DNA from 3 places in the Blastochloris tepida genome. Region 2 is predicted to be linked to each of the others. Evidence: predicted binding sites of a transcription regulator. Region 2 holds the regulator's gene; each other region holds the start of a gene.

The links. The regulator HrcA, encoded in region 2, represses chaperone genes, less so after heat shock. The targets are predictions, from matches to a motif close to GTTAGCACTCNCNNNNNGNGAGTGCTAAC.
Positions count from the first base shown of each region.
Region 1: a site for HrcA is predicted at 2,861-2,889, ahead of groES (co-chaperone GroES). Genes of this name have one in related genera too.
Region 3: a site for HrcA is predicted at 5,073-5,101, ahead of groES (co-chaperone GroES). Genes of this name have one in related genera too.

Region 1 is NZ_AP018907.1:660,847-670,357, reverse strand. It holds gene BLTE_RS03035 (transglutaminase family protein) at 1-171, shown strand, start outside; gene groL (chaperonin GroEL) at 561-2,195, opposite strand; gene groES (co-chaperone GroES) at 2,414-2,728, opposite strand; gene BLTE_RS03020 (3-hydroxybutyrate dehydrogenase) at 3,029-3,811, shown strand; gene BLTE_RS03015 (hypothetical protein) at 4,145-4,345, shown strand; gene BLTE_RS03010 (usg protein) at 4,474-4,755, shown strand; gene BLTE_RS03005 (exopolysaccharide biosynthesis protein) at 4,932-5,537, shown strand; gene BLTE_RS03000 (proteasome-type protease) at 5,605-6,351, opposite strand; gene BLTE_RS02995 (hypothetical protein) at 6,495-6,878, shown strand; gene BLTE_RS02990 (DUF6803 family protein) at 6,956-7,465, shown strand; gene BLTE_RS02985 (ABC transporter permease) at 7,557-8,705, opposite strand; gene BLTE_RS02980 (ABC transporter ATP-binding protein) at 8,702-9,511, opposite strand, start outside.
Region 2 is NZ_AP018907.1:3,526,906-3,536,416, reverse strand. It holds gene BLTE_RS15995 (ActS/PrrB/RegB family redox-sensitive histidine kinase) at 1-203, shown strand, start outside; gene BLTE_RS15990 (ActR/PrrA/RegA family redox response regulator transcription factor) at 395-964, shown strand; gene grpE (nucleotide exchange factor GrpE) at 1,001-1,645, opposite strand; gene hrcA (heat-inducible transcriptional repressor HrcA) at 1,710-2,810, opposite strand; gene rph (ribonuclease PH) at 3,050-3,763, shown strand; gene rdgB (RdgB/HAM1 family non-canonical purine NTP pyrophosphatase) at 3,763-4,404, shown strand; gene hemW (radical SAM family heme chaperone HemW) at 4,391-5,548, shown strand; gene BLTE_RS15960 (penicillin-binding protein activator) at 6,005-7,201, opposite strand; gene rsmI (16S rRNA (cytidine(1402)-2'-O)-methyltransferase) at 7,337-8,281, shown strand; gene BLTE_RS15950 (YraN family protein) at 8,274-8,810, shown strand; gene gshB (glutathione synthase) at 8,815-9,511, shown strand, end outside.
Region 3 is NZ_AP018907.1:129,144-138,654, reverse strand. It holds gene BLTE_RS00575 (ABC transporter ATP-binding protein/permease) at 1-1,626, opposite strand, end outside; gene BLTE_RS00570 (PilZ domain-containing protein) at 2,044-2,310, opposite strand; gene groL (chaperonin GroEL) at 2,929-4,563, opposite strand; gene groES (co-chaperone GroES) at 4,667-4,960, opposite strand; gene BLTE_RS00555 (lysozyme inhibitor LprI family protein) at 5,236-5,757, opposite strand; gene BLTE_RS00550 (hypothetical protein) at 5,802-6,545, opposite strand; gene BLTE_RS00545 (polysaccharide biosynthesis tyrosine autokinase) at 6,867-9,248, opposite strand.

The DNA of each region.
Region 1 (9,511 bases), 1.1 Mb from region 2:
TGCATCACCGACGCCCACGTCCGCGTCGCCATGGGGCTCGACTATCTCGGCGCCGCCCCGGTGCGCGGCAGTCGCCGCGGCGGCGCGGGCGAAAGCCTCACCGTCGAGGTCCATGTCGGCCAGTCGCCGATGTCGGCCCAGAGCCAGATGCAGCGGCAGAGCCAGAGCTGACTGGCTTCTCGCGGGATCGGCTCGCAGGTTTCCCGATTGATCGCCGCTTTCTTCCCTCTCCCACCCGGGCCGCGCTTGCGCGCGCCCGGGCGCGCGCGCTTGCGGGAGAGGGTGGCGAGACCGAGCGTCAGCGAGGTCGAGCCGGGTGAGGGGTACGTACGTTCGCACGCCTGAAGAGACACCCCTCACCCGCCTCGCGATCGTTCGATCGCTCGGCACCCTCTCCCGCAAGGGGAGAGGGAAGAAGAGAGCCGAGCCGGTCCCCTGGGAACAGCATCAAGCTACGCATCGGCAAGCTTCAATCCCACGGGGCACCAAACGCAACGGGGCGGCCGAAGCCGCCCCGCGTATCCCGTTCGAAGTACCGGTCCGTCTGATCGCTGGCGCGATCAGTAGTCCATTCCACCCATGCCTCCGCCCGGCATCGCCGGGGCCACGGCCTTCTTCGGCAGCTCGGCCACCATCGCCTCGGTGGTGATCAGCAGGCCCGAGACCGAAGCGGCGTTCTGCAGCGCGGCGCGCACGACCTTGGTCGGGTCGATGATGCCGGCCTTGAACATGTCGCCATAGGTGCCGGTCTGGGCGTCGTAGCCGAAGGCGTAGTCGGACTTCTCGAGGATCTTGCCGACCACCACCGAGCCGTCATCGCCGGCATTGGTGACGATCTGGCGGGCCGGCGCCTGGATGGCGCGGCGGACGATCTCGATGCCGGTCTTCTGGTCGTCATTGGCCGGCTTGAGCGACTCGAGCGCCTTCACCGCGCGCAGCAGCGCCACGCCGCCGCCCGGCAGGATGCCTTCCTCGACCGCCGCGCGGGTGGCGTGCAGGGCATCGTCCACGCGGTCCTTCTTCTCCTTCACCTCGATCTCGGTGGCGCCGCCGACGCGCAGCACCGCAACGCCGCCGGCGAGCTTGGCCAGACGCTCCTGCAGCTTCTCGCGATCGTAGTCCGAGGTGGTCTCCTCGATCTGGGCCTTGATCTGGGCGACGCGGGCCTCGATGTCGGCCTTCGCGCCATTGCCGTCGACGATGGTGGTGTTCTCCTTCTCGATCACCACCTTCTTGGCGCGGCCGAGATGGGCGAGCGTGACGTTCTCGAGCTTCAGGCCGAGATCCTCGCTGATGGCAGTGCCGCCGGTGAGGATGGCGATATCCTGCAGCATGGCCTTGCGGCGATCGCCGAAGCCCGGCGCCTTGACGGCCGCGACCTTGAGGCCGCCGCGCAACTTGTTGACGACGAGCGTGGCCAGCGCCTCGCCCTCGACGTCCTCAGCGACGATGACGAGCGGCTTGGAGGTCTGCACCACGGCTTCGAGCAGCGGCAGCATCTCGTTGAGGCCGGAGAGCTTCTTCTCGTAGATGAGGATGTAGGGATCCTCCATCTCGACGCGCATCTTCTCGGCATTGGTGACGAAGTAGGGCGAGATGTAGCCGCGGTCGAACTGCATGCCCTCGACCACGTCGAGCTCGGTGGCGAGGCTCTTGGCCTCCTCGACCGTGATCACGCCCTCATTGCCGACCTTCTTCATCGCGTCGGCGAGGAAGCGGCCGATCTCGGCGTCGCCATTGGCCGAGATGGTGCCGACCTGGGCGATCTCGTCGTTGGAGGTGACCTTCTTGGAGTTCTTCTGCAGGTCGGCGACCACCGCCTCGACGGCAAGGTCGATGCCGCGCTTCAGGTCCATCGGGTTCATGCCGGCGGCGACCGACTTGGCGCCTTCCTTCACGATGGCCTGGGCGAGAACGGTGGCGGTGGTGGTGCCGTCACCGGCAAGGTCGGACGACTTCGAGGCCACCTCGCGCACCATCTGCGCGCCCATGTTCTCGAACTTGTCCTCGAGCTCGATCTCCTTGGCGACGGTGACGCCGTCCTTGGTGATGCGCGGCGCGCCGAACGACTTTTCGAGCACGACGTTGCGGCCCTTGGGGCCGAGCGTGACCTTCACCGCATTGGCGAGGGTGTCGACACCGCGCAGCATCTTCTCGCGGGCGTCGGTGGAGAACTTGACGTCTTTCGCAGCCATGGATCAGTCCTTGGGTTGTCGCGCCCGCAGTGCGCGGGCGGGCGGAGCGGTCCGCCGTCGTTCCAATCGGGTCCGAAGTGGAGGCCGAGCCCGGCCCGGCCGTCTCATCTGCGCCGTATCAGGCGAAGTCTCTCAGGCAGCTTTCGCTGTTCAGGCAGCCTGCCGTCTCAAGCAGCCTGCCGTCTCAAGCAGCCTGCCGTTTCAAGCAGCCTGCAATTTCAGGCAGCCTTCTTGGAGGCCTCGGCGCCGTCGATCACGCCCATGATGTCGGACTCTTTCATGATCAGCACCTCGGTGCCGTCGATCTTGACCTCGGTGCCCGACCACTTGCCGAACAGCACCCGGTCGCCGACCTTGACGTCGAGCGCGACCAGCTTGCCGGCTTCGTCGCGCCCGCCCGGGCCGACCGCCAGAACTTCGCCCTGCTGGGGCTTTTCCTTGGCCGTATCGGGAATGATGATCCCCCCGGCTGTCTTATGCTCAGCGTCGATGCGCTTGACCACGACGCGATCATGGAGCGGCCGGAACTTCATGTCATTCCTCCTGAAACATTGAGTTTGCTGAATAAATCACGCAGAGACCGGCACCCCCTCTTCAGGCGGGCCGCCGTCCGAGCCGCCAGATAGGCGACACCCGAGCCCCCCGCAAGAGGGGCCCGGCAAAAAATTGGCACTCGCTGCGGGGGAGTGCCAACATGTCGCTGGCCGGTCCAGCATCACGTTGCGGCAGACACGCAGCCGGCGTCTTCCATCCCGCCGCCATCGTGTAAGCTGCACCGGAACGGTTCAGCGGGACCGTACGGTCCGCGAGGAACGGGAAACGGGGAGACGAACATGTTGAAGGGCAAAGTGGCGGTGGTCACCGGCTCGACCAGCGGCATCGGGCTGGGGATTGCGCAGGCGCTCGCCGCCAAGGGCGCCGACGTGATGCTGAACGGCTTCGGCGAGCCGGCCGAGATCGAGAAGCTGCGGGCGGGCATCGCCGAAACCCACAAGGTGCGCGCCGCCTACAATGGCGCCGACCTGTCGAAGCCCGCCGAGACCAGGGGGCTGATCGAGGCAACGATCGCCCAGTTCGGCCGGCTCGACATTCTGGTCAACAATGCCGGCATCCAGTTCGTGTCGCCGGTGGAGGACTTCCCGGAGGAGAAGTGGGAGCAGGTGCTCTCCATCAACCTGTCGGCGGCATTCTACGCCATCAAGTACGCCTTGCCGGGCATGAAGGCGCGCAATTGGGGGCGCATCATCAACATCGCCTCGGCGCACGGCCTCGTCGCCTCGATCAACAAGTCCGCCTACGTCGCCGCCAAGCACGGCATCCTCGGCCTGACCAAGGTGGTGGGGCTGGAGACGGCCGAGACCGGTATCACCGCCAACGCCATCTGCCCCGGCTGGGTGCTCACGCCGCTGGTGCAGAAGCAGATCGACGCCATCGCCGCCCGCAAGGGCATCAGCAATGAGGAGGCGAGCCGCGAGCTGTTGAGCGAGAAGCAGCCCTCCAAGCAGTTCGTCACGCCCGAGCAGCTCGGCGAGCTGGTGCTGTTCCTGTGCTCGGACGCCGCCTCCAACCTGCGCGGCACCTCGCTCAGCATGGACGGCGGCTGGACCGCGCAGTGAATCCAGCCCGCGCCTCAACATCCGGCGGGCGGCCGGCACCGGCTACCCGCCGCAATTTCGAGCAATTTCGCATTCTGCCTGATTTTTAAGCAACCAGCGTTGCGGCTGCGGCGCCGCTTGGCGCCCTGCCCTTTCCTCCAGTCATTCGCCCCCACGGACGAGACCGGCCCCGCCCCGGCAGGCCCCGCGAGTGCGGCATTTTCGCCAGCGGGTCACGGAAGCGTCATCGTTAACGGATTGGTACCGGCAGCGGCTGGACCATCGCTTGCATGGTGAATTGTGCGGCCGTCCGCACGGTCCTGCGGACGCGCCGTCGACATCGTGGAGGTCGATATGCTGGTTCGCTGCCTGTCCTTGCTGGCCCTGTCGAGTACCGGGCTGCTTGCGCTGTTCGCCGCCGCCGGGGAAGGCCCGGCCGTCGCCGTCAAGGAACGCCAAGTCGTTGCGCTCGGCCTCACCGGCGAGCTGCCGGTCGGTGGCCAGGCGGCGCACCGCCTGGCCGCCATCGCGCCGCGCGCAGCCACAACGCGCTGAACATTGTCAGCAATTCGCCATCAATGCTGCCAACGCCTTGATCCGGCGTTGGAAAACGAATTGTGACTTGTCCCTGGCCGCTGCTGTTCCGACAATCCTTCCCCGCCGTCCTGAAGGAGCATGACGACATGATGAGCCCTGGTGTGAGCGACGATTTCCGCAAGCAGGTCGCCGGTTACGGTCTGACCACGGCCCAAATCCTCTATCGTCTGCCCGACTATCCCCGGTTCCTGCAGTCCTATGTCTGGCAGGAATACGACCTCTATCCCGAGTTTCCGACGCTGACCCGGTTTCTGGAGTTCTGGCAGCGCCAACTCGAAGGGCCGCTGCACTCGGTCACCGTCGCGCATTGCCGGCTGATCGGGCCGGCCGAATTCAAGATGGTCGACGGCCTGTTCCGGCTGCACTGACAGGGTTTCCGGGAGCGCCCCCCGGCCTCCCGGAGACCGCATGAGCGACCAGCCGGCAACACACCAAGGAGGTATCCGGATCAGATCCGGCAGCGGGATGACACGGAGGGCTGCGACCGAGCCTTGATTTCGCCCGCGGCCTAAGACACCTAATGGCGGGCACAGGGAAGTTGAGTATGTCCGCCGCCGGTCGCCGCACGTCTGATCTCTTGTCCGAACTGGCGGTCGGGGATCCCGATGGCCAAGTCACGTTCGGCGAGATTTTCCACCGCCTGGAGCACAAGGCGTTCGGCGCGCTGTTCCTGGTGCTTGCCATTCCCAACTGCTTTCCGATGGTGCCCGGCATCTCGGTGATCACCGGCTGCGCCGTGCTGATCCTGGCGCTGCAGCTCGCCTTCGGCCGCGAGGAGCCCTGGCTGCCGGCCGCCATCCGCACCCGAGGATTTGCCCGCGGCAGCTTCGCCAAGGTGCTGGAGAAGGCGCTGCCCTGGATCGTGCGGGTGGAGCGGCTGGCCTCGCCGCGCCTGCAGATTCTCACCTCCGGCACCGGCCGGCAGGTGTTCGGCGCGGTGATCGCCGTGCTGGCGGTGGCGATGATGCTGCCGGTGCCGATCATCGGCAACATTCCGCCGGGCATCGCCATCGCGGTGCTGTCGCTCGGCCTCCTTGAGCACGACGGCCGGGTGGTCGCGGTGGGCTACGCCCTGGGCACGGTGGCGGTCATCGCGGTGGCCAGCATGCTCGCCGGTCTGGTGATGGGCTTCGAGGCGATCGCCTTCTGATCGGAATGCGGTTTCCCGGCCTGATCGGCCGGAAACCGTACGGCGCCCCGATCCCCAGCACTCGCGGTCATTTCTGCATGCGGTAGGGCGGCCGCGGAATGGCATTGTGGGCGGCGCGCAGCGCGGCCGACCAGCGCTCGCGCAGATCGTGGAAATAGGGCTCGCCGGGCTCGATCCGGTAGTTCAGCTCGGCGTGCAGCGAATCGCGGCGCACCACCAGCACGTCGAGCGGCATGCCCACCCCGAGGTTCGAGCGCATGGTCGAATCCATCGAGATCAGCCCGATCTTGAGCCCGTCATAGAGATCGGTCTCGAAGGTGCAGGAGCGGTCGAGAATCGGCTTGCCGTACTTGTGCTCGCCGATCTGCAGATAGGGCGTGTCGCGGGTGCACATGATCGAGTTGCCGGCGGCATAGATCATGTAGAGTTCCAGCTTGCCATCGGCGATCTGGCCACCGAACAGGAACGACACGTCGAACGACAGCTTCGATTCCTCAAGGCCCGCGGCATAGAGCGCGTGCACCATGCGGATCGCCTTGCCGATGCGCTGCGCCCCCTGGAACATGGTCGGCGCGCTGAGCAGCGTCTCGCGCTCGCCGGTGTCGAAATTCTCGATGCCTTCCGCCAGCAGGCTGACCACCGCCTGCGAGATCGACAGGTTGCCGGCCGAGGCCAATCCCATCACCCGCTCGCCCGGCCGCTCGAACACGTGCAGCTTGCGGAAGGTCGACACATTGTCGAGGCCGGCATTGGTGCGGGTGTCGGCAATCATCACCAGGCCGTCGCGCACCAGAAGTCCGCAGCAATAGGTCATCGGTCGTCATCCCCCAGGTTCGGGGCAGTCATAGCAAAGCCCGATGTCAAATGGCAGGCGGTCGGCGCGCGCCGATGATTGCGGCCTTCAGTCTCCCGGCATGCCGAGGTGATCTCGCCGAAACCGTGTGCTAGGGTCGCGGCGTGCTGAAGCTCATGGCTGTGCTGTTCGCCGGGTTGCTGCTCGCCGTCGTTGTCGTCGCGGCGGCGCCGGCCGGTGTTGCGGATTGCCACGCGGCGGGCGCTGCGGCGCACGCGGCACCCCACCCCACGCCGAGCCCGCCCGTACTCCCCGATCAATCAACGCCCGATCAATCGCTGCCCGATCAATCGCCGGCCGGGCAATCGCCAACCGAGCACACCGCGCCCTGCTTCGGGCTCGGCGGTTGCGGCCTGTGCGGCATCAAGCTGCCCGACGAGCCGGCGGCCATCCCGGCCGAGCGGCTGGTGGCCCGCATCGATGCCGGCAGCGAACGCGACCCCGGCGCCCTCGCCGCGCGCCCGCCAACCCCGCCGCCGCGCGGCTGATCCTCCGACCTTTCCCAACGCAATCGCCGGCGCCACCCGCGCCCGCCCATCCCTGCCTTGGATCGGATGATCAACCGATGAATATGACCCATTACATGGAGCTGCTGGCCGTCAACCAGCCGTGGAACCTCCTTATCTTCATGGCCGTGCCGGTGATCCTGGCCGAGACGGTCGCCGTGACCGAGCTCTATCTCCTCTACACCCGCCGCTATCACGGTGCTGTGCGCACGCTGAACCGCACGGCGAGCATCGTCGTCGGGCTCTATTTCATCGGCGTGTTCGCCTATCTCGTGCCCAATGTCGTGGTGCCGCTCACCAGCGATGGCGGCTGGCGCGGGCCGATCGACGTCGTCGCGGTGGTCGCCTATCTCGCCGGCGTCGTGCCGCTTGCCGGCATCGCCGCGCTCGATCTCGGCCTGATCGGCCGGGGATTGAAGGACGACCACGCCCGCATGGGCCTGCACGCCGCCTTTGTCGGCCTGTTCCTGATCGTCGCCCATATCGCGATGATCGCCGGCATGACCGACCCGACGCTGGCCGGCGGGGTGATGCCGCAGCAGCCGGCCCACGGCCACGAGATGCACTGAGACGATTATCGGTCATCGCTGGGAGGTCGCACCGCGATCTCCCGGAATCCGCATCATACGGAACCAACGGCCAGCTTTCGCGGCCGTTGGTTCAATCCAGCGTGCGGCGGAAGCGGGTCACTGCGATCATCATGGCCACCAGCATCAGGCCGGCCAGCGCCGCGGCTTCCATCCTGAGGTCGGTGAACGTCGCGCCCTTCAGGATCACCGCCCGCACGATGCGCACGAAATGGGTGAGCGGCAGGCATTCGCCGATCCACTGCGCCCAGCGCGGCATGCCCGAGAACGGGAACATGAACCCGCTCATCAGGATGTTGGGCAGGAAGAACATCATCGTCATCTGCACCGCCTGAAGCTGGTTCTGGGCGATGGTCGAGAAGGTGTAGCCGATGGCGAGATTGGTGGCGATGAACAGCGTCGTCAGCACCGCCAGCAGCCGCAGGCTGCCGAACACCGGCACGTCGAACAGCAGCACGCCCGCGGTGAGGATGAGGCAGGCCTGGAAGGCGCCGATCAGGATGTAGGGCAGGATCTTGCCCAGCATGATCTCCAGCGGCGAGATCGGCAGCGCCAGCAGGCTTTCCATCGTGCCGCGCTCGGTCTCCCGCGTCACCGACAGCGCGGTGAAGATCAGCATGGTCATCGTCAGGATGGTGCCGAGCAGCCCCGGCACGATGTTGAGCTGGGTGACGCCGGCCGGATTGTAGCGGCGGTGCTGGCGGATCTCGAAGGCGGGGTTCGTGGCGTCGGGGATCGCGCGGGCGTGCATCAGCGCGGTGGTGACCAGCTTGTCGAGCGCGCCCAGCGCCGAGCCGGTGGCGACCGGATCGGTGGCGTCGGCGGCGATCAGCAGCGCCGGCATCTCGCCGCGCCGCAAAGCGCGCTCGAAGCCCGCCGGAATCTCGACGGCGAACAGCACCTCGCCGGTGGCCAGCGCCCGGTCGAACTCTTCCTCGGTGTGCAGGATGCGCGTGACCTTGAAATAGCGCGTGGCCTGCAGCGCCGCGACGATCGAGCGCCCGACATCGCTCGACTCCTGCATCAGCACGGCGGTGGGCAGAAAGCGCGGTGTGGTGTTGATGGCGTAGCCGAACAGGACGAGCTGCAGCAGCGGGATCGACACCATGGTGGCGAGCGTGACGCGGTCGCGCCGGAGCTGCAGGAACTCCTTCACCACCATCGCGAACACCCGGCGGAAAAAGCCGCCGCGGCGACGGGGCATGGTGTCGGCCGCGCTCATTGGAAATTGTCCTTCGCCCGCGTCATCAGGTCGATGAACACGTCCTCCAGCGTCGGCTCCGCCGGCTCGAACACCAGCGACGCATCGCTGCGATAGGACGCGATCGCCGCCTCCAGCGCCGCCCGGTCGCGGCCGCAGACGTGCAGGCTGGTGCCGAACGGCGCCACCATGTCGACGCCGGGCGCGGCCTCCAGCGCGTGGCCGAGCTGCGCCAAGCCGCCATTGTCGCCGCGGCTGCTGACGGTGAAGGTGACGAGGCCCGAGCCGGCGATCACCTCGTCCACCGTGCCGTGCGCGAGCAGGTCGCCATAGGCGATGTACGCGATCTCGTGGCAGCGCTCGGCCTCGTCCATGTAGTGGGTCGAGACCAGCACGGTGAGCCCTTCCGCCGCCAGCGTGTGGATCTGCGCCCAGAACTCGCGCCGCGCCTTGGGGTCGACGCCGGCCGTCGGCTCGTCGAGCAACAGAAGCTGCGGCTTGGGCAGCGTGCAGGCGCCGAGCGCGAGGCGCTGCTTCCAGCCGCCCGACAGCGAGCCGGCAATCTGCTCGCCGCGACCCTCAAGCCCGAGCCGCGCGATCATCCGCTCGGCGGCGGTACGCGCATTGGGAATGCCGTAGAGCCGGGCGATGAACTCCAGATTCTCCCGCACCGAGAGATCCTGGTAGAGGCTGAAGCGCTGCGTCATGTAGCCGACGTGCAGCTTGATCTTGTCGGCCTCGGTGCGGATGTCGTAGCCGAGGCAGGTGCCGCGGCCGGAATCCGGCGTGAGCAGCCCGCACAGCATGCGGATGGTGGTGGTCTTGCC
Region 2 (9,511 bases):
CGGCCGGCGACCAGTCGGGCCTCGGCCTCGGCTTCTTCATCGCCAAGACGCTGCTGGAGCGCTCGGGCGCCATGCTCACCATCGCCAACCGCGTGCCGCCCGAGCACGGCGCCATCGTCCGCATCGGCTGGCTGCGCGCAGCCCTCGACGAGGCGGCGGCCGAGGCGGCGGCCTTGTCGAGCGAACTGCAGGATATATCTTGAGGAATGCGGTTTCCGGCCTGCAAGGCCGGAGAACCGTATGCCGTTCGCCGAAAATCCTGTTACCGAACAAGGGATTTTCGGCGAGCCTGTTTCCGGTATCCCGAAGGGATCAACCGGAAACCGAATGACGCGGTTTCCGGCGGGTGATTTCGGACGCCGCGCGAGGGCCTTGATCCGGGGAGCGGAAGAGTATGACCGACGCAAGCGCGGGCGAGGTGGCAGAGAATTCTCTGCCGGACGACAGGTCGCTGCTCATCGTCGATGACGACAAGGCGTTCCTGCAGCGCCTGGCGCGGGCGATGGAGGCGCGCGGCTTCTCGGTCTCGACCGCCGAATCGGTGGCCGACGGGCTGGCCTTCCTCGATCATGGCGCGCCGGCCTTCGCGGTGGTCGACATGCGGCTCGGCGACGGCAACGGCCTCGACGTCATCGCCAAGCTGAAGGAGAAGCGCCCCGACGCCCACGGCATCGTGCTGACCGGCTACGGCAACATCGCCACCGCGGTGAATGCGGTGAAGGCCGGCGCCATCGACTATCTGGCCAAGCCCGCCGACGCCGACGACGTCGCCGCGGCGCTGCTCGCCAATGCCAGCCGCAAGCCGGAGCCGCCGGAGAATCCGATGTCGGCCGACCGGGTGCGCTGGGAGCACATCCAGCGCGTCTACGAGCTGTGCGGCCGCAACGTGTCGGAGACCGCGCGCCGGCTCAACATGCACCGCCGCACTTTGCAGCGCATCCTCGCCAAGCGCGCCCCGCGCTGATCCGTCCCGGACACGGGACGGCGGGGCGCGTCTCGTTCAGGCCGCGCCGCCATCCGCGGCCGGGGCGGCGGGGGCCTGCTTCGGCCCGCCCTTGGCGACGCCGACCAGCGCCGGCCGCAGGATGCGCTCGCCCAGCACGTAGCCGGTCTGCACCACCTGCACCACGGTGCCGGTCGGCACGTCCGGATTGGGCACCTCGAACATCGCCTGATGCAGGTTGGGATCGAACTTGCCGCCGGCCGCCTCGACCCGGCGCACGCCGTGCTTGTCGAGCGTCTTGGCCAGCTCGCGCTCGGTGAGCTGCACGCCCTCGACCAGCGTCTTGAGCGCGGCATCGTGCGCCACGGCCTCCGCCGGCACGGCGGCGAGCGCCCGCTCCATATTGTCGGCGACGTTCAGCACGTCGCGGGCGAAGGCGGCGATGGCGTAGCTCTTGGCGTCGGCAACCTCGCGCTCGGTGCGCCGGCGCAGGTTTTCCATCTCGGCCAGCGTGCGCAGCAGCTTGTCGCGCAGGTCGGCGGCCTCGGCCGCCAGCGCCGAGGCGTCGGCGACGGGCGAGGCGGCGGCCGCGTCCGCCGGGTTCGGCTGGGCGGCGGTCTCTTGTGCCGCAGTGTTCTGCGCCGCGGGATCGGCGGCCTCGGGGGTCTGGTCGGGATTCAAGGGGTGTCCGGACGTCGTCATGACGGCGATCCTGCCTTGGATGTCGGAAAGGTCGAGCCGGATATCGGCGGGAAAGTGCGAAAAATCAAGCCGAAGCGGGATCGCGCGGCGGCGCGCCGAGCAGCCGGCTCACCACCTTGGCGGTGTAGTCGACCATCGGGATGATGCGGGCATAGTTCAGCCGGGTCGGGCCGATCACCCCCAGAACGCCGACGATTCGGCCCTCGGCGTCGCGATAGGGCGCGGCGATGGTAGAGGAGCCCGACAGCGAGAACAGCTTGTTCTCCGAGCCGATGAAGATGCGCACGCCGTCGGCGGCCTCGGCGCGGTTGAGAAGGTCGATGACGCCGCGCTGGGCCTCCAGATCGTCGAACAGGGTGCGGATGCGCTCCAGATCCTCCAGCGCCCTCAGATCCTCCAGCAGATTGGCCTGTCCGCGCACGATCAGGCGCCGCTCGCCGACCGCGCCGCCCGACCAGGAGGCGAGGCCGGCCTGCACCAGACGCTGCGTCAACTGGTCGAGCTCGGCCTGGCTGGCGGTGAGCGCGGCCGAAAGCTCCGCGCGCGCCTCGGCCAAAGTGCGGCCGCGGATGCGCGAGGCCAGGAAGTTCGACGCCTCGACCAGCGCCGAGGCCGGCAGGCCCGGCGGCAGCGGCACCACGCGGTTCTCCACCTGCCCGTCGTCCGACACCAGCACCAGAAGCGCCTTGCCAGGGTCGAGCCCGACGAACTCGATGTGCTTGATGCGCGGGTCGGTCTTGGCCACCAGCACCACGCCGGCGCCGCGCGACAGGCCCGACAGCAGCGCCGAGGCCTCGGCCAGGATGCCGGACATGGTGCGGCCCTCGCCCGCCACCTGGGCCTCGATCGAGGCGCGCTCGGAGGCCGGCAGGTCGCCGACCTCGAGCAGCGCATCGACGAAGAAGCGCAGGCCGCTCTCGGTCGGCAGCCGGCCGGCCGAGACGTGCGGGGCAAAGATCAGCCCGGCCTGCTCCAGATCGGCCATGACGTTGCGCACCGAGGCCGGCGACAGCGGCGTGGTGATCAGCCGGGCGATGTTGCGCGAGCCGACCGGCTCGCCGGTGGCGAGGTAGCTCTCGACGATCTGCTTGAAGATCTCGCGCGAGCGCTGGTCGAGCTGGGCCAGCGCGACGGGAGGCACGACGACGGGACGGTCAAGCGGCACGGCCGGTTCTCCTTCGCCCGTAATCTGTTGCCGGCGGGCGCCGGCCGCAAGTTGACTCTGCAAGTCGACGCTGCAGGTCGACTCTGCAAGGTCGACTCTGCAAGTCGGTGCCGAACGTCGAAGCCGGCTTGCCGGGGCAGACACCGCCGCATAGAACGGCCCGGCCCGCTTGAGGCAAGAGCCCGTCAGGCAACAGCCCGTCGCGGCCCCGGTCCAGACCCGTCTTCAGGAGAGTTCCCATGCGTCCGTCCCACCGCGCCCCCGATCAGATGCGCGCGGTCTCCCTGGAGCGCGGCGTCGCCCGCTATGCCGAGGGCTCGTGCCTCGTGAAGTTCGGCGAGACGCATGTCCTGGTCGCTGCGACCCTGGAAGACAAGCTGCCGCCGTGGCTGAAGGGCCAGGGCCGCGGCTGGATCACCGCCGAATACGGCATGCTGCCGCGCGCCACCCATGAGCGCACGCGCCGCGAATCCTCGACCGGCCGCCCGTCCGGCCGCACCCAGGAGATCCAGCGCCTCGTCGGCCGGGCGCTGCGGGCGGTGGTCGACCTGCCGGCGATGGGCGAGCGCCAGATCACCGTCGATTGCGACGTGCTGCAGGCCGATGGCGGCACCCGCACCGCCGCCATCACCGGCGCCTGGGTGGCGCTCCACGACTGTTTCGCCTGGATGAAGGCGCGCAACATGATCCCGCGCATCCCGCTGAAGGATCACGTGGCGGCGGTGTCCTGCGGCATCCATGCCGGCGTGCCGGTGCTCGACCTCGATTATGCCGAGGACTCCAACGCCCACACCGATGCCAATTTCGTGCTGACCGGCGAGGGCGGCCTCGTCGAGATCCAGGGCACGGCCGAGAAGGATCCGTTCAGCGAGGCCGATTTGATGGCGATGCTGGGGCTGGCCCGCAAGGGCGTGGGCGAGCTCGTCGCGCTGCAGAAGCTGGCGGTGGGCTGATGGCGCGCCGGCTGGAGGGCGGGAAGCTCGTCGTCGCCACCCACAATTCCGGCAAGCTGCGCGAGATCCGCGAGCTGCTCGCGCCGTTCGCTGTCGAGCCGGTCTCGGCCGGCGAGCTGGGTCTGCCCGAGCCCGACGAGACCGGCACCACGTTCGCCGAGAACGCCCGCATCAAGGCCGAGGCCGCGGCGCGCGCGTCGAACCTGCCGGCGCTGGCCGATGATTCGGGGCTGGCGGTGTGGGCGCTGCACGGCGCGCCGGGCGTGTTCTCGGCGCGCTGGGCGGGCTCGGGAAAGGATTTTCTGCCGGCGATGGCGCGCGTCGAGGCGGAACTCGCCGCCCGCGGCGCGGTGGCGCCCGGCCAGCGCATCGCCCGCTTCGTCGCCGCGCTCTGCCTCGCCTGGCCGGACGGCCATGTCGAGGCGGTCGAGGGCACGATCGACGGTGACATCGTCTGGCCGCCGCGCGGCACGCTCGGCTTCGGGTATGATCCGATCTTTCGCCCCGAAGGCGAGACGCGGACATTCGGCGAGATGGACGCCGCCGAGAAGCACGGCATCGACTGGGACGCCGGGCGCGGCCTGTCGCATCGCGCCCGCGCCTTTCTGAAACTGGCGGAGACGTGTCTTGTGCGACGATGACGCGGACCCCGGCTTCGCCGTCTATGTGCATTGGCCGTTCTGCCTGGCCAAATGCCCCTATTGCGACTTCAACAGCTTCGTGCGCCCGCCGGGCACCGACGAGGCCCGCTACGCCCGCGCCGTCACCCACGAGATCGCCGCCACCGCCCAGCGCATCGGCCCGCGCACCGTGCGCTCGATCTTCCTCGGCGGCGGCACGCCCTCGCTGATGCAGCCGGCCACCGTGGCGGCGGTGCTGGAGGCGGTGGCCGAGCAGTGGTCGCTCGCCGACGACATCGAGATCACCATCGAGGCCAACCCGACCTCGGTGGAGGCCGAGCGCTTCCGTGGCTATCGCGATGCCGGCGTCAACCGCGTCTCGCTCGGCGTGCAGGCGCTGAACGACGCCGACCTCAAGGCGCTGGGCCGCATGCACACCGCCGCCGAGGCGCTGGCGGCGCTCGAGGTGGCGCAAAACACCTTCGCGCGCGTGTCGTTCGACCTGATCTATGCCCGCCCCGGCCAGACGGTGGCCGACTGGCAGGCGGAGCTGACCCGCGCGCTCGCCTTCGGCACCGAGCACCTGTCGGCCTATCAGCTCACCATCGAGGAGGGCACGCCGTTCTTCGCGCTGCAGGCGGCGGGCCGGCTCGCGACGCCCGATCCCGAGCTTGCGCGCGCGCTGTTCGACCTCACCCAGGCGCTGACCTTTGAGGCGGGCCTGCCGGCCTACGAGGTCTCCAACCACGCCCGGCCCGGCGCCGAGAGCCGCCACAATCTGATCTACTGGCGCTCGGGCGAATATGCCGGCTTCGGCCCCGGCGCCCACGGCCGGCTCATGGTCGAGGGCCGCCGCCGCGCACTCGCCGCCGAGCGCGATCCGGCGGCGTGGCTCGCGCGGATCGAGGCCGGGCAGAGCGGCGCGGTCACCGACGAGGCGCTGAGCCGCGACGAGATCGGCGACGAATTCCTGCTGATGGGGCTGCGGCTTGCCGAGGGCATCGACCTGAATCGCTTCGCCGCGATGTCCGGCCGCAGTCTCGACCCCGCGCGCATCGCCGACCTCGCCGGGTTCGGCTTCATCGAGCGGACCGGCGACCGCCTGCGCGTCACCGCCGCCGGCCTGCCGATCCTCGATGCGGTGGTGGCCGACCTCGCGGCGTGATCCCGGTTCGGTTGATGGGGAGCCCGGCTGATCGGCACGGGCCAACCGCTGGCCGGGAGCCGCGCGCCTTCCCTCTCCCCTTGCGGGAGCTACGGCGTTCACGGATTTGAATCGCCTGGGCCGAGAGAGATCGAGCCGAAACGCGATCTCTTTCGGCGTGACTTGCGCCTGCGGCGTCTGGCACAAGCCCGCCGTCGTCATGGCCGGGCTTGTCCCGGCCATCCACGTCTTTGTTTTCAAATAGGTTTTCAAGACGTGGATGCCCGCGACAAGCGCGGGCATGACGAGTTCAATCCTGCGGCCTCCGGTAACTGCCGATCCACCGCGTTCTCGATGAGACATCCGCAGCCTGTCCATTAAGCCATTGATGGCTCAGCACAGAATCAGATCCATGAATACCGTAGCCCGCAAGGGGAGAGGGGAAGAAAAGACTCTCGCCTCTACGCCGTGGTGCGATTACGCCGTCGTGAACGAGCGCGGCGAGGGCGAGATGATGCGCGAGGAACCGTTGCCGATCTGGTGCACGGCGAGACCGCGCTCGGACGTGCCGTCCGACTTGAAGCGGAAGATGCCGTCGATGCCGGAGAAGCCGGACGGGTTGGTCAGCACGCCTTCCGAGAAGCGCTGCGCGCCTTGCGTCTTCACCAACGCCGCCACCAGCGACACCGCGTCATAGGACAGCGAGGCGGTGCGCACCGGCTCGGATCCGAACTTGGCGCGGTAGCGCTGGGCGAAGCCGCGGAAGCCGGTATTGTCGGGCGCGGCATACCACGCGCCGTTGAACGCCGGGTCGCGGTGCACCGCCGGGTCGTCCCACAGGCCGGTGCCGATCAGCACCGTGCGGTTGGTGTCGAGCCCGGTGGCGCGCAGCTGGTTGACCACCGCCGCCGCCGCGGTGTGGCCGTCGGGCACGAACACGCAGTCGGCCTGCCGGGCCACGGCGCTGACCTGGGCCACCGCGCCGGCCGGGTTGCCGGCGGCGTAGCGGGCGAGCCCGAGCACCCGGCCGTTGTTCTTGGCCACCGCCTGCTGGAACTCGGCCTCCACCACCTGCCCGTAGGCGGTGTCCGGCAGCAGGGCGGCGAACGACTTGCGGCGCTGCTCGGCGGCGTAGCCGACGATGCGGTCGACGTCGGAGGCCGGCAGGAAGCTCAGGAGATGGACGCCGCGCGAGGCCACCTGGGCGTCGGTGGAAAACGCGATCACCGGCACCCCGCGCTGGCGGGCGATCTGCCCGGCCGGGCGCACCGCCACCGCGAACAGCGGGCCGAGGATGATCTCGCAGCCTTCCGAGATCGCCTGCTCGGCCGCCTGCTGGCCGCCCTGGGCCGAGCCGCCGTCGTCCTTGACGATCAGCGAGATGTCGGGCGCGTTGAATTCGGCGATCGCCAGCTCGGCGGCGTTCTTGAGCGACTGCGCCGCGGAACCGGCATTGCCGCTCGCCGTCAGCGGCAGGATCAGCCCGACCCGCACCGAGCCGGTGCCGATCGACATCGACGGCTTGCTCTCGGCTGGCCCGGCCGGCGGCGCATCGCCGAACATGTTGGCGCTCTGGCAGCCGCCGAGCGTTGCCGACACCCCGGCGCCCGCGCCCAGGCCGGCCAGCCGCAGCGCGGTGCGGCGCGATAGCGTTGGCGATACCGTGCCCGGCATCGTGCACGGTAGCGTTTCTGGCTCAGCGCGCTTCGGCGTGCGCATTCCCACTGCTCCGCGATTGGCGATTCCCGTTCTCAGGGTGCGATCACCACAGATTTCTGTCAAAACGACGCCTGGGAGACATCCGTAAAGGTGACGGGGCTTGTGGACAAGCGGCATCGGACCGGCGGCGCCGAGCAGGGCGGCGAGGACCGCTCATACCTGATCGCCGGCGCGCGGCTCGCCGCGCCCAAGGCGCGGGCCGGCCTGCACGTGGTGGCGACGCCGATCGGCAATCTCGGCGATATCACGCTGCGGGCGCTGGAGACGCTGGCGGGGGCGGATGTGATCGCCTGCGAGGACACGCGGGTGAGCAGCCGGCTGCTGGCGCGCTATGGCATCCGCGTACCGCTATTGCCCTATCACGAGCACAACGCCGCCGAGATGCGCCCGCGCCTGATCGCCCGCCTCGCCGAGGGCGGTTCGGTGGCGCTGATCTCGGACGCCGGCACGCCTTTGGTCTCGGATCCCGGCTTCCGGCTGGTGCGCGAGGCGATCGCTGCGGGTGTCCACGTCGAGGCGGTGCCGGGGCCCTCGGCGCTGCTGGCGGCGATGGTGGTGTCGGGCCTGCCGACCGACCGCTTCCTGTTCGAGGGCTTCCTGCCGCCCAAGCAGGTCGGCCGGTTGGCGCGGCTCGGCGAGCTTGCCGCGGTGCCGGCGAGCCTGGTGATGTTCGAGACCGGCCCCCGCCTCGCCGACAGCTTGGCCGACATGGCGACGGCGCTGGGCGGCGGCCGGCCGGCGGCGGTGTGCCGGGAGCTGACCAAGCTGCACGAGGAAGTCCGCCGCGGCACGCTGGCGGAGCTTGCCGCCGCCACCGCCGGCGAGGAGCCCAGGGGCGAGATCGTGGTGGTGGTCGGCCCGCCACTGCCGGCGGCGGCCCCGGCCGAGGCCGACATCGATTCGGCGCTGGTGTCGGCGCTGGCCTCGGCCTCGCTCAAGGATGCGGTGGCCGAGGTGGCGGCCGCCCTCGGCCTGCCGCGGCGCGCGGTCTATCAGCGGGCGCTCGATCTGACCAAGGGGCACAAGCATGGCTGAGCACCGACCGATCAAGCCGCCGCGCACGCTGGTCAAGCCCGGCGACATCAAGGCCAAGCTCGCCGCCGAGCGCGAACAGGCGAAACGCGCGCAGATGCCGCCCGCCCCCCCGGCCGCGGCGGTGGAACCCGACCCTGAGCCCGTCGCGCCGGACGCCCGCCAGCCCACGCCGGAGCGGCTGATCGCCCACCGCTTCGGCCTGTCGGCCGAGAGCGTCGCCGCCGTGCTGCTGATCGGCAAGGGCTTCCGCATTCTCGCCCGGCGCTGGCGCTCGTCCTGCGGCGAGGTCGACATCGTCGCGCGCGACCGCCGGACGCTGATCTTCGTCGAGGTCAAGGCGCGCCGCCACCTCGACGATGCCGCCTATGCGCTCGACCTCCGCCAGCGCCGCCGCATCGCGGCTGCCGCCTCGCTGTGGCTGGCGCGCCGGCCCGACCATGCCCAGCTCAACGTGCGCTTCGACGTGGTGCTGGTGGCGCCCAACGCCATGCCGCGGCATATCCCCGCCGCCTTCGATTGTGATGGATGAGACGATGAGCCTTCGCGTCGCCGTGCAGATGGACCCGATCGAGCGGATCAGCATCCGCGGCGATTCCACCTTCGCGCTGCTGCTGGAGGCGCAGGCCCGCGGCCATGCCCTCCACTACTACACGCCGGACCGGCTGGCGCTGGTCGACGGCCGGGTGTTCGCCACGGTGCAGCCTCTGGCGGTGCGCGACGTCGCGGGCGACCATTTCACGCTGGGCGCGGCGGAGCGCATCGAGCTTTCGACCCTCGACGTCATATTGATGCGCCAGGATCCGCCCTTCGATCTCGCTTACATCAGCGCCACCCACCTTCTGGAGCGCATCCATCCGGCGACGCTGGTGGTGAACGACCCGGCCTCGGTGCGCAACGCGCCCGAGAAGATGTTCGTCACCGAGTTTCCCGAGTTGATGCCGCCGACCCTGATCAGCCGCGACCGCGACGAGATCGCCGCCTTCCGCGACCGTCACGGCGAGGTGGTTATGAAGCCGCTCTACGGCCATGGCGGCGCCGCGGTGTTCCGCCTCGGGGCGCGCGACCCCAATTTCGGCTCGTTCTACGACCTGTTCTCCGCCACCTTCCGCGAGCCGTGGGTGACGCAGGCCTTCCTGCCCAGGGTGGCGGAGGGCGACAAGCGCATCATCCTGGTCGATGGCGAGGCGGCGGGCGCGGTCAACCGCGTGCCGCAGCCCGACGACATCCGCT
Region 3 (9,511 bases), 550 kb from region 2:
GCTGGCCTCGTCGAGCGAGGCGGTCGCCTCATCCAGGAACAGCCAGTCCGGCGCGTGCAGCAGCGCGCGAGCAAAGGCGAGGCGCTGCTGCTCGCCGCCCGACAGGCGCTGGCCCCACAGCGACACCTCGTCGAGCCGCTCGGCAAATTCCGCCATGCCGACCTCGCCGAGCACCTGCGCAATCTCGGCATCCGGGAAGGTGCCGGGCTCAGCCGGGAACGACACCGCAGCGCGCAGGCTGCCGACCGGCAGATAGGGGCGCTGCGGCAGCAGCATCACATTGGCGCCGTCCGGCACCCGCACCACGCCGTCGCCGAACGGCCAGATGCCGCCGACGGCGCGGAACAGCGTCGATTTGCCGGAGCCCGAGGGGCCGGTGACCAGCACCCGCTCGCCGGCCGCGACGGTGAAATCCTCCACCTTGAGCAGCGGCCGTCCATCGGGCAGCGCCAGGGCCACATCGCGGGCGCTGACCGCGCCTGCGCCATCACGGGCGACCGCCACCACCGGCGGCGTCACCGGCACGTTCCGCGCGGCGCGGGCCGCTGCCTCGAAGCCGCCAAGCCGCTCGACCACCGCGCGCCACTCGGCAAAACTCGTGTAGGCCGAGATGAAGAAGGCCAGCGAGTTCTCCACCCGACCGAAAGCGGAGGCGGTCTGCATCAGCCCGCCGAGCTGGAAGGCGCCGGCAAAATAGGCCGGGCTCGCGACGATGAACGGAAACACTGTCGAGACCTGCGAATAGCCGGCCGTGAAGAAGGTGAGGCGCTTCTGGCGGTCCATGATCGCCCACCAATTGCGCATCACATTGGCGAAGCGGTCCATCAGCCGGGTGCGCTCGGCCTCCTCGCCTTCCAGAAGCGCGATCTGCTCGGCATTCTCGCGCACCCGCACCAGCGAGACGCGGAAATCGGCCTCGAAGCGCTGCTGGTCGAAATTGAGTCGCACCAGCGCGCGGCCGATCAGATGGGTGAGAAGCGTGCCGAGCGCGGCATAAATCAGCGCCGCGAACACCAGATAGCCGGGGATGGCGAAGGTGGTGCCGCCGATCATCAACGGCGCCTGGGCCGACAGCGCCCACAGGATGCCGACGAACGAGATGAGCGTGACCACCGCGCTGAGCAGGCCGACGCCGAGCGACAGCGTGCGGCCGACGAAGAGCTGGATGTCCTCGGCGATGCGCTGGTCGGGGTTGTCGGCGGACTCGCCGAGCAGTTGCATGCGGTAGTGGTTGGCCCCGGCCAGCCATTCGCCGAGCAGGCGCTCGGTCATCCACCGCCGCCAGCGGATCTGCAGCCACTGGTTCAGATAGATCTGGTAGACCGCGAGCAGGATGAACACCGCCGCCAGCACGCAGAAGAAGCCGAGCTCGTAGACGAAGCTGTCCCAGTTGCGGTTCTGCAGCGCGTCGTAGAAGCGGGCGTTCCAGGCATTCAGCGCCACCGTGATGGCGACGATGGCCAGCTCGATGGCGATGACCGCGGCGAGCAGGCCGCGCCCGGCCCACTTCTCGCGCAGCCGAAAGCGCCCGAGCGGGCCGACGCTGACCTCGCCGATATCGTCGGCGCGGAAATAGGGCGCGGCAAGCCGCCAGGTCGCGGCCAGGGTTTCGGTCACGGTCGACACGCCGATCGTCTCCTGCGGAAGGGAATTCGCCTGAGGCGCATGCGCGCCAATTCCGGCGGCGATGGGGCCGCGGCGGCGCCGTCTCGTCGCGGCGACGCCCTCGTGGATCGCCCGCATGCGAAAACGGGCGCGGTGTTCGCCACGCCCGTCCGGGATTGCCGCTGTGCCGGGAAGTCAGAACATCACTGGAGCGTGATCCGATCTGACTGCATCAGATCGGACGCTCCAAGTTTCTGGTTTGTCGCATTTTCGCTGACGCGGCCCTTCGGGTCTTTCGCACAACCGGTATCCACTTGTGCGGAAAATGCTCTAAGTTTCTGGTTTGTCGCATTTTCGCTGACGCGGCCCTTCGGGTCTTTCGCACAACCGGTATCCACTTGTGCGGAAAATGCTTTAGCCGCGGGAGCGCAGCACGCCTCACCAGGACGGCACCGGCGACAGCGTGGCGATGCCGAGGTGCTCCTCCTGCCGCCAGACGAGACGGACACGCAGGCGGCGGTTCTTGCTCGGCAGCATCAGGTCGAAGGTCTCCGGCAGCGAGACCGCGGCGCTGCAGGCGATCCGCGCCCCGCCGGGGGAGATGTTGCGCAGCACGCAGTCGAGCGTCGAGCGCCCGTCATTGAAGATGATGCGGCCGCCGATCAGGCTGCGCAGCCGCGCATGCTGTCGCCGATCCTCGCTCATTCTTCCCTCCTGCCTTGCAGCGGGCATCAATCTAACGCAACGCCACCCCGGTTATGATGACGGCTCGGATTTTACCTTGCGTTAAGCTTAACGCCAGGGGCCATAAGACGTGACTCGTCATGCCCGCGCTTGTCGCGGGCATCCACGACTTAAAATGTATTTTAAAACAAAGACGTGGATGGCCGGGACAAGCCCGGCCATGACGGATGACCGACATATGTCGGTCTCCGTCGAAACCTGCCCGGCCATGACGACGACGGGTCAAAGGCGAGGGCCTTTAGCATAACGCCACGGCGGCGGACTTGCGGATCGCTGGCCTGGACTGACCACGCAGCCGTCACCGAACCGGGCACAAACGAAAAGAGGGGGCCAAAGCCCCCTCTTCCGCATCCGATGATTGGCAGACGGCTCAGACGTCCATGCCGCACCCGAAGTCGGCTGCTGCCGACTTCGGCGCCAGGATCCCCAGCCGGCTGTTGCCGGCTTCGGCACCCCAAGTGATGGGCGGCATTTCGGCCTTCTGATCAAAGATCAGAAGTCCATGCCGCACCCGAAGCCGGCTGTTGCCGGCTTCGGTACCTCAAGTGATGGGCGGCATTTCGGCCTTCTGATCAAAGATCAGAAGTCCATGCCGCCCATGCCGCCACCCGGCATCGCCGGCGCGGCTTCCTTCTTCGGCAGCTCGGCGACCATGGCCTCGGTGGTGATCAGGAGGCCCGCCACCGACGCGGCGTCCTGCAGCGCGGTGCGCACCACCTTGGCCGGATCGACGATGCCGGCCTCGAGCAGGTCGACATAGGCCTCGGTCTGGGCGTCGAAGCCCAGCGTCTGCGACGAGGACTCGAGCAGCTTGCCGACCACGATCGAGCCTTCCACGCCGGCGTTCTCGACGATCTGACGGATCGGCGCCTCGAGCGCGCGCAGCACGATGTTGATGCCGGCCTGGACGTCCGGATTGGCGTTCTTGAGCCCGGCGATCGCCTGCTTGGCACGCAGCAGCGCGGTGCCGCCGCCCGGGACGATGCCTTCTTCCACCGCGGCGCGGGTGGCGTTGAGGGCGTCCTCGACGCGGTCCTTCTTCTCCTTCACCTCGATCTCGGTGGCGCCGCCGACGCGGATCACCGCGACGCCGCCGGCGAGCTTGGCCAGACGCTCCTGCAGCTTCTCGCGGTCGTAGTCCGAGGTGGTCTCCTCGATCTGGGCCTTGATCTGGGCGACGCGGGCCTCGATGTCGGCCTTCTGGCCGGCGCCATCGACGATCGTGGTCTTTTCCTTCTCGATGATGATCTTCTTGGCGCGGCCAAGCATCTGAAGGTTGACGTTCTCGAGCTTGATGCCGAGGTCTTCGGACACCACCTGGCCGCCGGTGAGGATGGCGATGTCCTCCAGCATGGCCTTGCGGCGATCGCCGAAGCCCGGCGCCTTGACCGCCGCGACCTTGAGGCCGCCGCGCAGCTTGTTGACGACCAGGGTGGCCAGCGCCTCGCCCTCGACGTCCTCGGCGACGATCACCAGCGGACGCGACGACTGGACGACGGCTTCGAGCACCGGCAGCATGGCCTGCAGGCCCGAAAGCTTCTTCTCGAACACCAGGACGAAGGCGTCCTCGAGCTCGGCCACCATCTTCTCGGCATTGGTGATGAAGTAGGGCGAGATGTAGCCGCGGTCGAACTGCATGCCCTCGACGATCTCGACGTCGGTATCGAGGCTCTTGGCCTCCTCGACGGTGATCACGCCCTCATTGCCGACCTTCTGCATGGCGTTGGCGATCATCTCGCCGATCTGCTTGTCGCCATTGGCGGAGATGGTGCCGACTTGGGCGACCTCCTCCGACGACTTCACCTTCTTGGCGCGGCCGGCGATGTCGGCGAGCACCGCGGTGACGGCGAGGTCGACGCCGCGCTTCAGGTCCATCGGGTTCATGCCGGCGGCGACCGACTTGGCGCCTTCCTTCACGATGGCCTGGGCGAGAACGGTGGCGGTGGTGGTGCCGTCACCGGCGGTGTCGTTGGTCTTGGAGGCCACCTCGCGCACCATCTGGGCGCCCATGTTCTCGAACTTGTCCTCAAGCTCGATTTCCTTGGCGACGGTGACGCCGTCCTTGGTGATGCGCGGCGCGCCGAACGACTTCTCGATCACCACATTGCGGCCCTTGGGGCCGAGCGTGACCTTCACGGCGTTGGCGAGAATGTCGACACCACGCAGCAGCTTCTCGCGCGCGTCGGCCGAAAACCGGACTTCCTTCGCAGCCATTTCGAATCTTCCTTGACGGTTCCTGCCCCCGGCCCCGGGATCGGGGCGCACGGAGGCTCACAAATCGTGGGGGAGCGGCCGCAAGGCTGCGGCCGCGTGTGGCTCAGCCGATGATGCCGAGAATGTCGGATTCCTTCATGATCAGGAGGTCCTGACCGTCGATCTTGACCTCGGTGCCCGACCACTTGCCGAACAGCACGCGGTCGCCGGCCTTGACGTCGAGCGGAACCAGCTTGCCGGACTCGTCGCGCGCGCCGGGGCCGACCGCGATCACTTCACCCTGCTGGGGCTTTTCCTGGGCGGTGTCCGGAATGATGATGCCGCCGGCGGTCTTCTGCTCGGCGTCGATGCGCTTGACGACGACGCGGTCGTGCAGCGGACGGAAGGTGCTCGCCATGGAAATCTGTCCTTGAATTACGGTGCCTGATCAACGGCGCCGTGGGTCAGCGACCGTGAAACGGATGTCTCGACCGGCGCCTGCCGCGAAGGCCGGCGTCCTGGTCCGCGCTGTTAGCACTCAATTGGGACGAGTGCTAAGCGACTGTGGGCGAGATAGTCAGCCGCTCCCGACAAGTCAAGGGCGCCGGCTGCCGCAGATGGCCCTCGCCGGGCCGGCAGGGTAAATGGCGCGCCGGCCGAGCGAGCCCGGGTGCATGATGCGGCAGGGCGCCGTCACTCCAGCCCGTAGCGCCGCTTCAGATCGGCGATGCGCTCGCGGTCGGCGGCGAGCATGCATTGCGCGCGTTCCTCGAAGATGTTGGCCTTGGGGCCGCGTTCGAGAAAGACCAGCTGGCCGCATTCGAGATTGCGCGCCTCCTTCCAGCGCGCATGCACCTCGTCCAGCATGCGGATCCAGCGCGAGCGGTAGCCGGCAGGCAGATCGCTGCGCGCCTCGACCGAGGTGCGGGCCGCCACCACCGTCATCTCCAGCACACGGCGGCTGAACTCCAGCGTCGCATGGAGGCAGCGGTTGAACAGGATGCGCGACAGGCCGCGGTCGCAGCCGCCGAGCGGGCGGTCGCGGCTCGGCAGCACCACCTCGAACGCCGGGGCGCCGGCCGGCGCCGGTCCCGCCGGGTCGCCGAGATCGTAGCGGGGGATGAAGCCGGGCGCGATCTGGCGGACGGCGGGCGCGGCCCCCTCCTCCGCACGGCTGGCCACCGCACCAAGGAGCGCCGGCAGCAGGACAAGCATAACCGCGACGCCGCAGCCCGGCGCCCGAAGACGCGAGCGATCGCTCAGCGATTCCACGGCCGCCTTTCCCGCTCGGCGATGCCCGGCACCTTGGCCTCGACCCCGGCATTGCGCAACGCGCGCGCGAAGCTGGCGAGCACCGGTTCGGGCACATCCACCAGCTGCGGCAGCACCATCTCGCGAACCACCGTGTCGCTCGACTGGAACGCCTCGACCGCCTCGCGCATCACCCGACCTTTGAGCAGGCTGAGGAATTCATGCAGGATCGCCGGGCGCAGATCCTCCGGCACGGTGGCGAGCAGCGGCAGCATCAGCCGGCTGCGCTTGCGCATGATCCAGGCTTCGTTCGGTCCAAGCTCATAGGACAGGCGCAGCCGGTCGTAGCTGCCGGGAAGAATGCCCTCCTGGGTCGCCTCCTGCCAGAACAGCGCAAACCAGATCAGCGGCTCGTGCGGCGAGCAGACCAGCAGTCGCTGCGCGGCATCGCGGAAGTCGCTCCAGGCGATGCGGCCGGCATCGTCGGTTTCGGCCGCCTCGGCGACGCGCAGGCGGAACAGCGCCACCGCCCGCCAGGTTGCGACCTCGCAGCCGAGCTGCGGCTCCACCCGGTCGGCGATCTGCCCGAGCCGCGCGATCGCCTGCGGCGGCAGGGTCTCCTCATTGAGGATGCGCCGGCCGGCGGAAAGCACGGCGTCGTCGCGAACGGTCAGCGGCACGATGGTCGCGACCCACCACAGGCCGCACAGGACGACCACAAGGGAGGCCAGCCGGATGAACAGAGCCGCCACGTGTCCCCCGCCCGTTGCCGTCCCGTTTGCCGCTCACACGGTTTCCGGCTGATCCCGCCTTTGAACCGCATTCCGATCGCCGAAAATCCCGTTTCCGGAAGGCTCTTGCAGAACCGGGCTTTCTGCGAGGCCGCTTCCGGCACCCCGAAGGGACCACCCGGAAACCGGACCGGACCGGATCGCGCTCGATACACACAGACTGCGACACGAAATCCGGCCGATCAAGCCGGATTTCGCAGTCCGGCCGTCGAGGATCCCCTTCATAAAGGGAACACGGCAAGCATGTTTCCGGGACGGCGGAATGACCGCCCGGAAACGACATCAGTCATGATAGCCGTAACGGGAATAGTATTTGTTGAAATAGTAGGAGCCCTTGTAGGTCTCGAATTTCGACATGGCCTTGACGTTGACCTTGTTGAGAACGGCGCCAAGCAGCCGGTCGCGGATGGCCTCGGATGACTGCAGCGCCTCGGCGACCACGTCGATCTTGGTGCGGCCCCAGTCGATCACGAACAGGAAGCCGTCGATCTGCGGCGCCACGGCCCGCGCGTCGACCACCGGCCCGAGTGGCGGCAGATCGATGATGACGTAGTCATAAAGGGTGCGCAGATGGTCGAGCACCTGCTTCATCGCCGCCGATGTCAGAATGTCGTTGGTGTTGGCGATGCGTTCCTTGACCACGGTCGGCAGCAGGTGAAGGCCGGTGACCGGATCGACCATCAGCACGGCATCGAGCGCGACCTGACCGGCCAGCACCTCGACGATGCCGGCCTGGGCGCCGTTTGCGTCCGCCGCCACCATGCGCCGCGACAGGGACGGGTTGCGCAGGTCGGCATCGAACAGCAGCGTCTTCTTGCCGCTGTGGGCGATCATCTGGGCGAGATTGGCGGCGACGGTGGACTTGCCCTCGTTGGGAATCGCCGAGACCACGCCGAGCACCTTCACCGGGCGGCTGATCTGGGCGAGATCGGCCGCCACCTTGACGCTCCGCAGCGTCTCGGAGAAGCGCGAGAACGGCGCATCGATCGTGTAGCGCAGCAGGCCGGCGTCCGACGAGACACCGCCCCGGCCCTCGTCCTCGGCGGCCGGCGCATCGGAGCCGGGCGCCGTGTTGGCAGCCGCGTTTGCCCCGGCCTTGCCGATCGCTCTTGACCCCGGCCGGCCGGCCGGACGCGCAGACGGCCGCGCCGGCCGCACCAGTGGCAGCAGGCCGAAGCAGCTGATGCGCAGGAAATGCTCGACATCGCTGACCGTGCGGAACACGCGATCGAGCTGCTCGCGCAGGAAGCCAACGCCGACCCCGCCAAGCAGGCCGATGAAGATCGCGATCGCCATCACCACCGACAGCCTGGGATAGCTCTTGACGTACGGCCTGGAGGCGCTGGTGATGACGCGCGCCTCGGTGATCGGGAACGACTGCTGCTGCAGCGCCTCGGTGTAGCGCTGCAGGAAGCTGTCATAGAGGGTCTGGTAGGTCTGGGCCGTGCTCTCCAGGTCGCGCAGCGCGATCTGCGCCTGATTGGTGGTGCCGGCGTCGCGGATCACATCGTTCAGACTGGCCTGGATCGACTCTTCGCGGACCTTGGCGATCTCGTAATCGCTCTTGTAGGTCTCGGCGATGCGCTTGAGCTCCTCCTGCATCACGCGCTTGAGCTGGACCATCTCCGACCGCAGCTTCAGCACGGCAATATGATCCGTGCCATAGCGCTGCGACCAATCGGCCTCGCGCTTGTTGGCATCGAGCAGTTGCTGGCGCAGCCGGGTGATGACCTCGTTGCGCAGCACATCCGCCACCACCGCATCGCCGATCTCGCCGCCCGTGCGCAGGATCTCGTCGACGCGGTCGAGCTTGGCCTTGGCTTCCGCCGTCTGGGCACGAGCCTGGGTCAGCTGGGAGTTGATCTCCTGCAGCTGCTGCTCGCCGATCAGCCGGGTTCCGCTGCCGCCGGTCGAGAAGCTGATGATGTTGTTGCGCTGCTTGAAATCCTCGACCGCGCGGGCGGCGTGCTGGGCCTGGTCGCGCAACTCCTTGATGCGATCCTGCATCCACACCGAGGCGCGGCGGGTCGCCTGATACTTGGCCTCGAGCTGGTCGACGATGTAGGCCTCGGCCAGGGCGTTGGCCACCTGCGCCGCTTTGTTGGGATCGAGCGATGAGAACGAATATTCGATCACATAGGAGCGGCCGAGCTGCTTGACCTTGAGATTCTGCTTCAGATAGCCGACGGCTTTGCGCTCGAGAAATTCGGTGGAGACGTCTGCGTCATCGCCGCCGCCGAAGAGAATCGAGATGCCGTCGCTCACCGCGCCGATCACCGTTCCGAGCACGCTGGGCGTTCCGCCGACGAACTCCGGATCCTCGGTGAGCTTGAGGTCGCGGATGACCGAAAGCGCCACGTTCTCCGACTGCAGCAGCTGCACCTGGCTGTCGACCGCCGCCGTGTCGATCATGCCGTCGGCGAGCACCGACTGCTGCTGGAAGAGCTGGATCTTGCGGGTGTCGATGATCAGCTGGCCCGCCGACGTATAGATCGGCGGCGTGGTCAGCATGAAGATGGCGCCCAGAACGAGGCCAGTCATCGCGCCGGCAGCGATCACGGTCAGGTTGCGGCGAAGAAACGTATAGAGACTGACGAAATCGAACCCGGTTTCGGCCGTCTCCGCCTGATCCGGCGCGCCGGCTGTCCGATCGACCTGCAGCATGATCACCCTGCCCCGAATGTCCCGGATCCGCTTGTCCTTGGGACGCCGCCGTGAAGTCTCATCCGGCTTCCGGTTGATCCCGTCGGGATGCCGGAAACGCCTTGCCGAAAAACAGTCTCGCCGAAACCCCCTTGTTGGATAACGGGATTTTCGGCGATCGGAACACGGTTCCCGGCTTGGTCAGCCGGACACCCCATCGATCCGCGCCAACCCTGTCCGCGCGCTTCAGGAGCGACGCCAGCAGGCGCCTCGCGGCCGTGGCA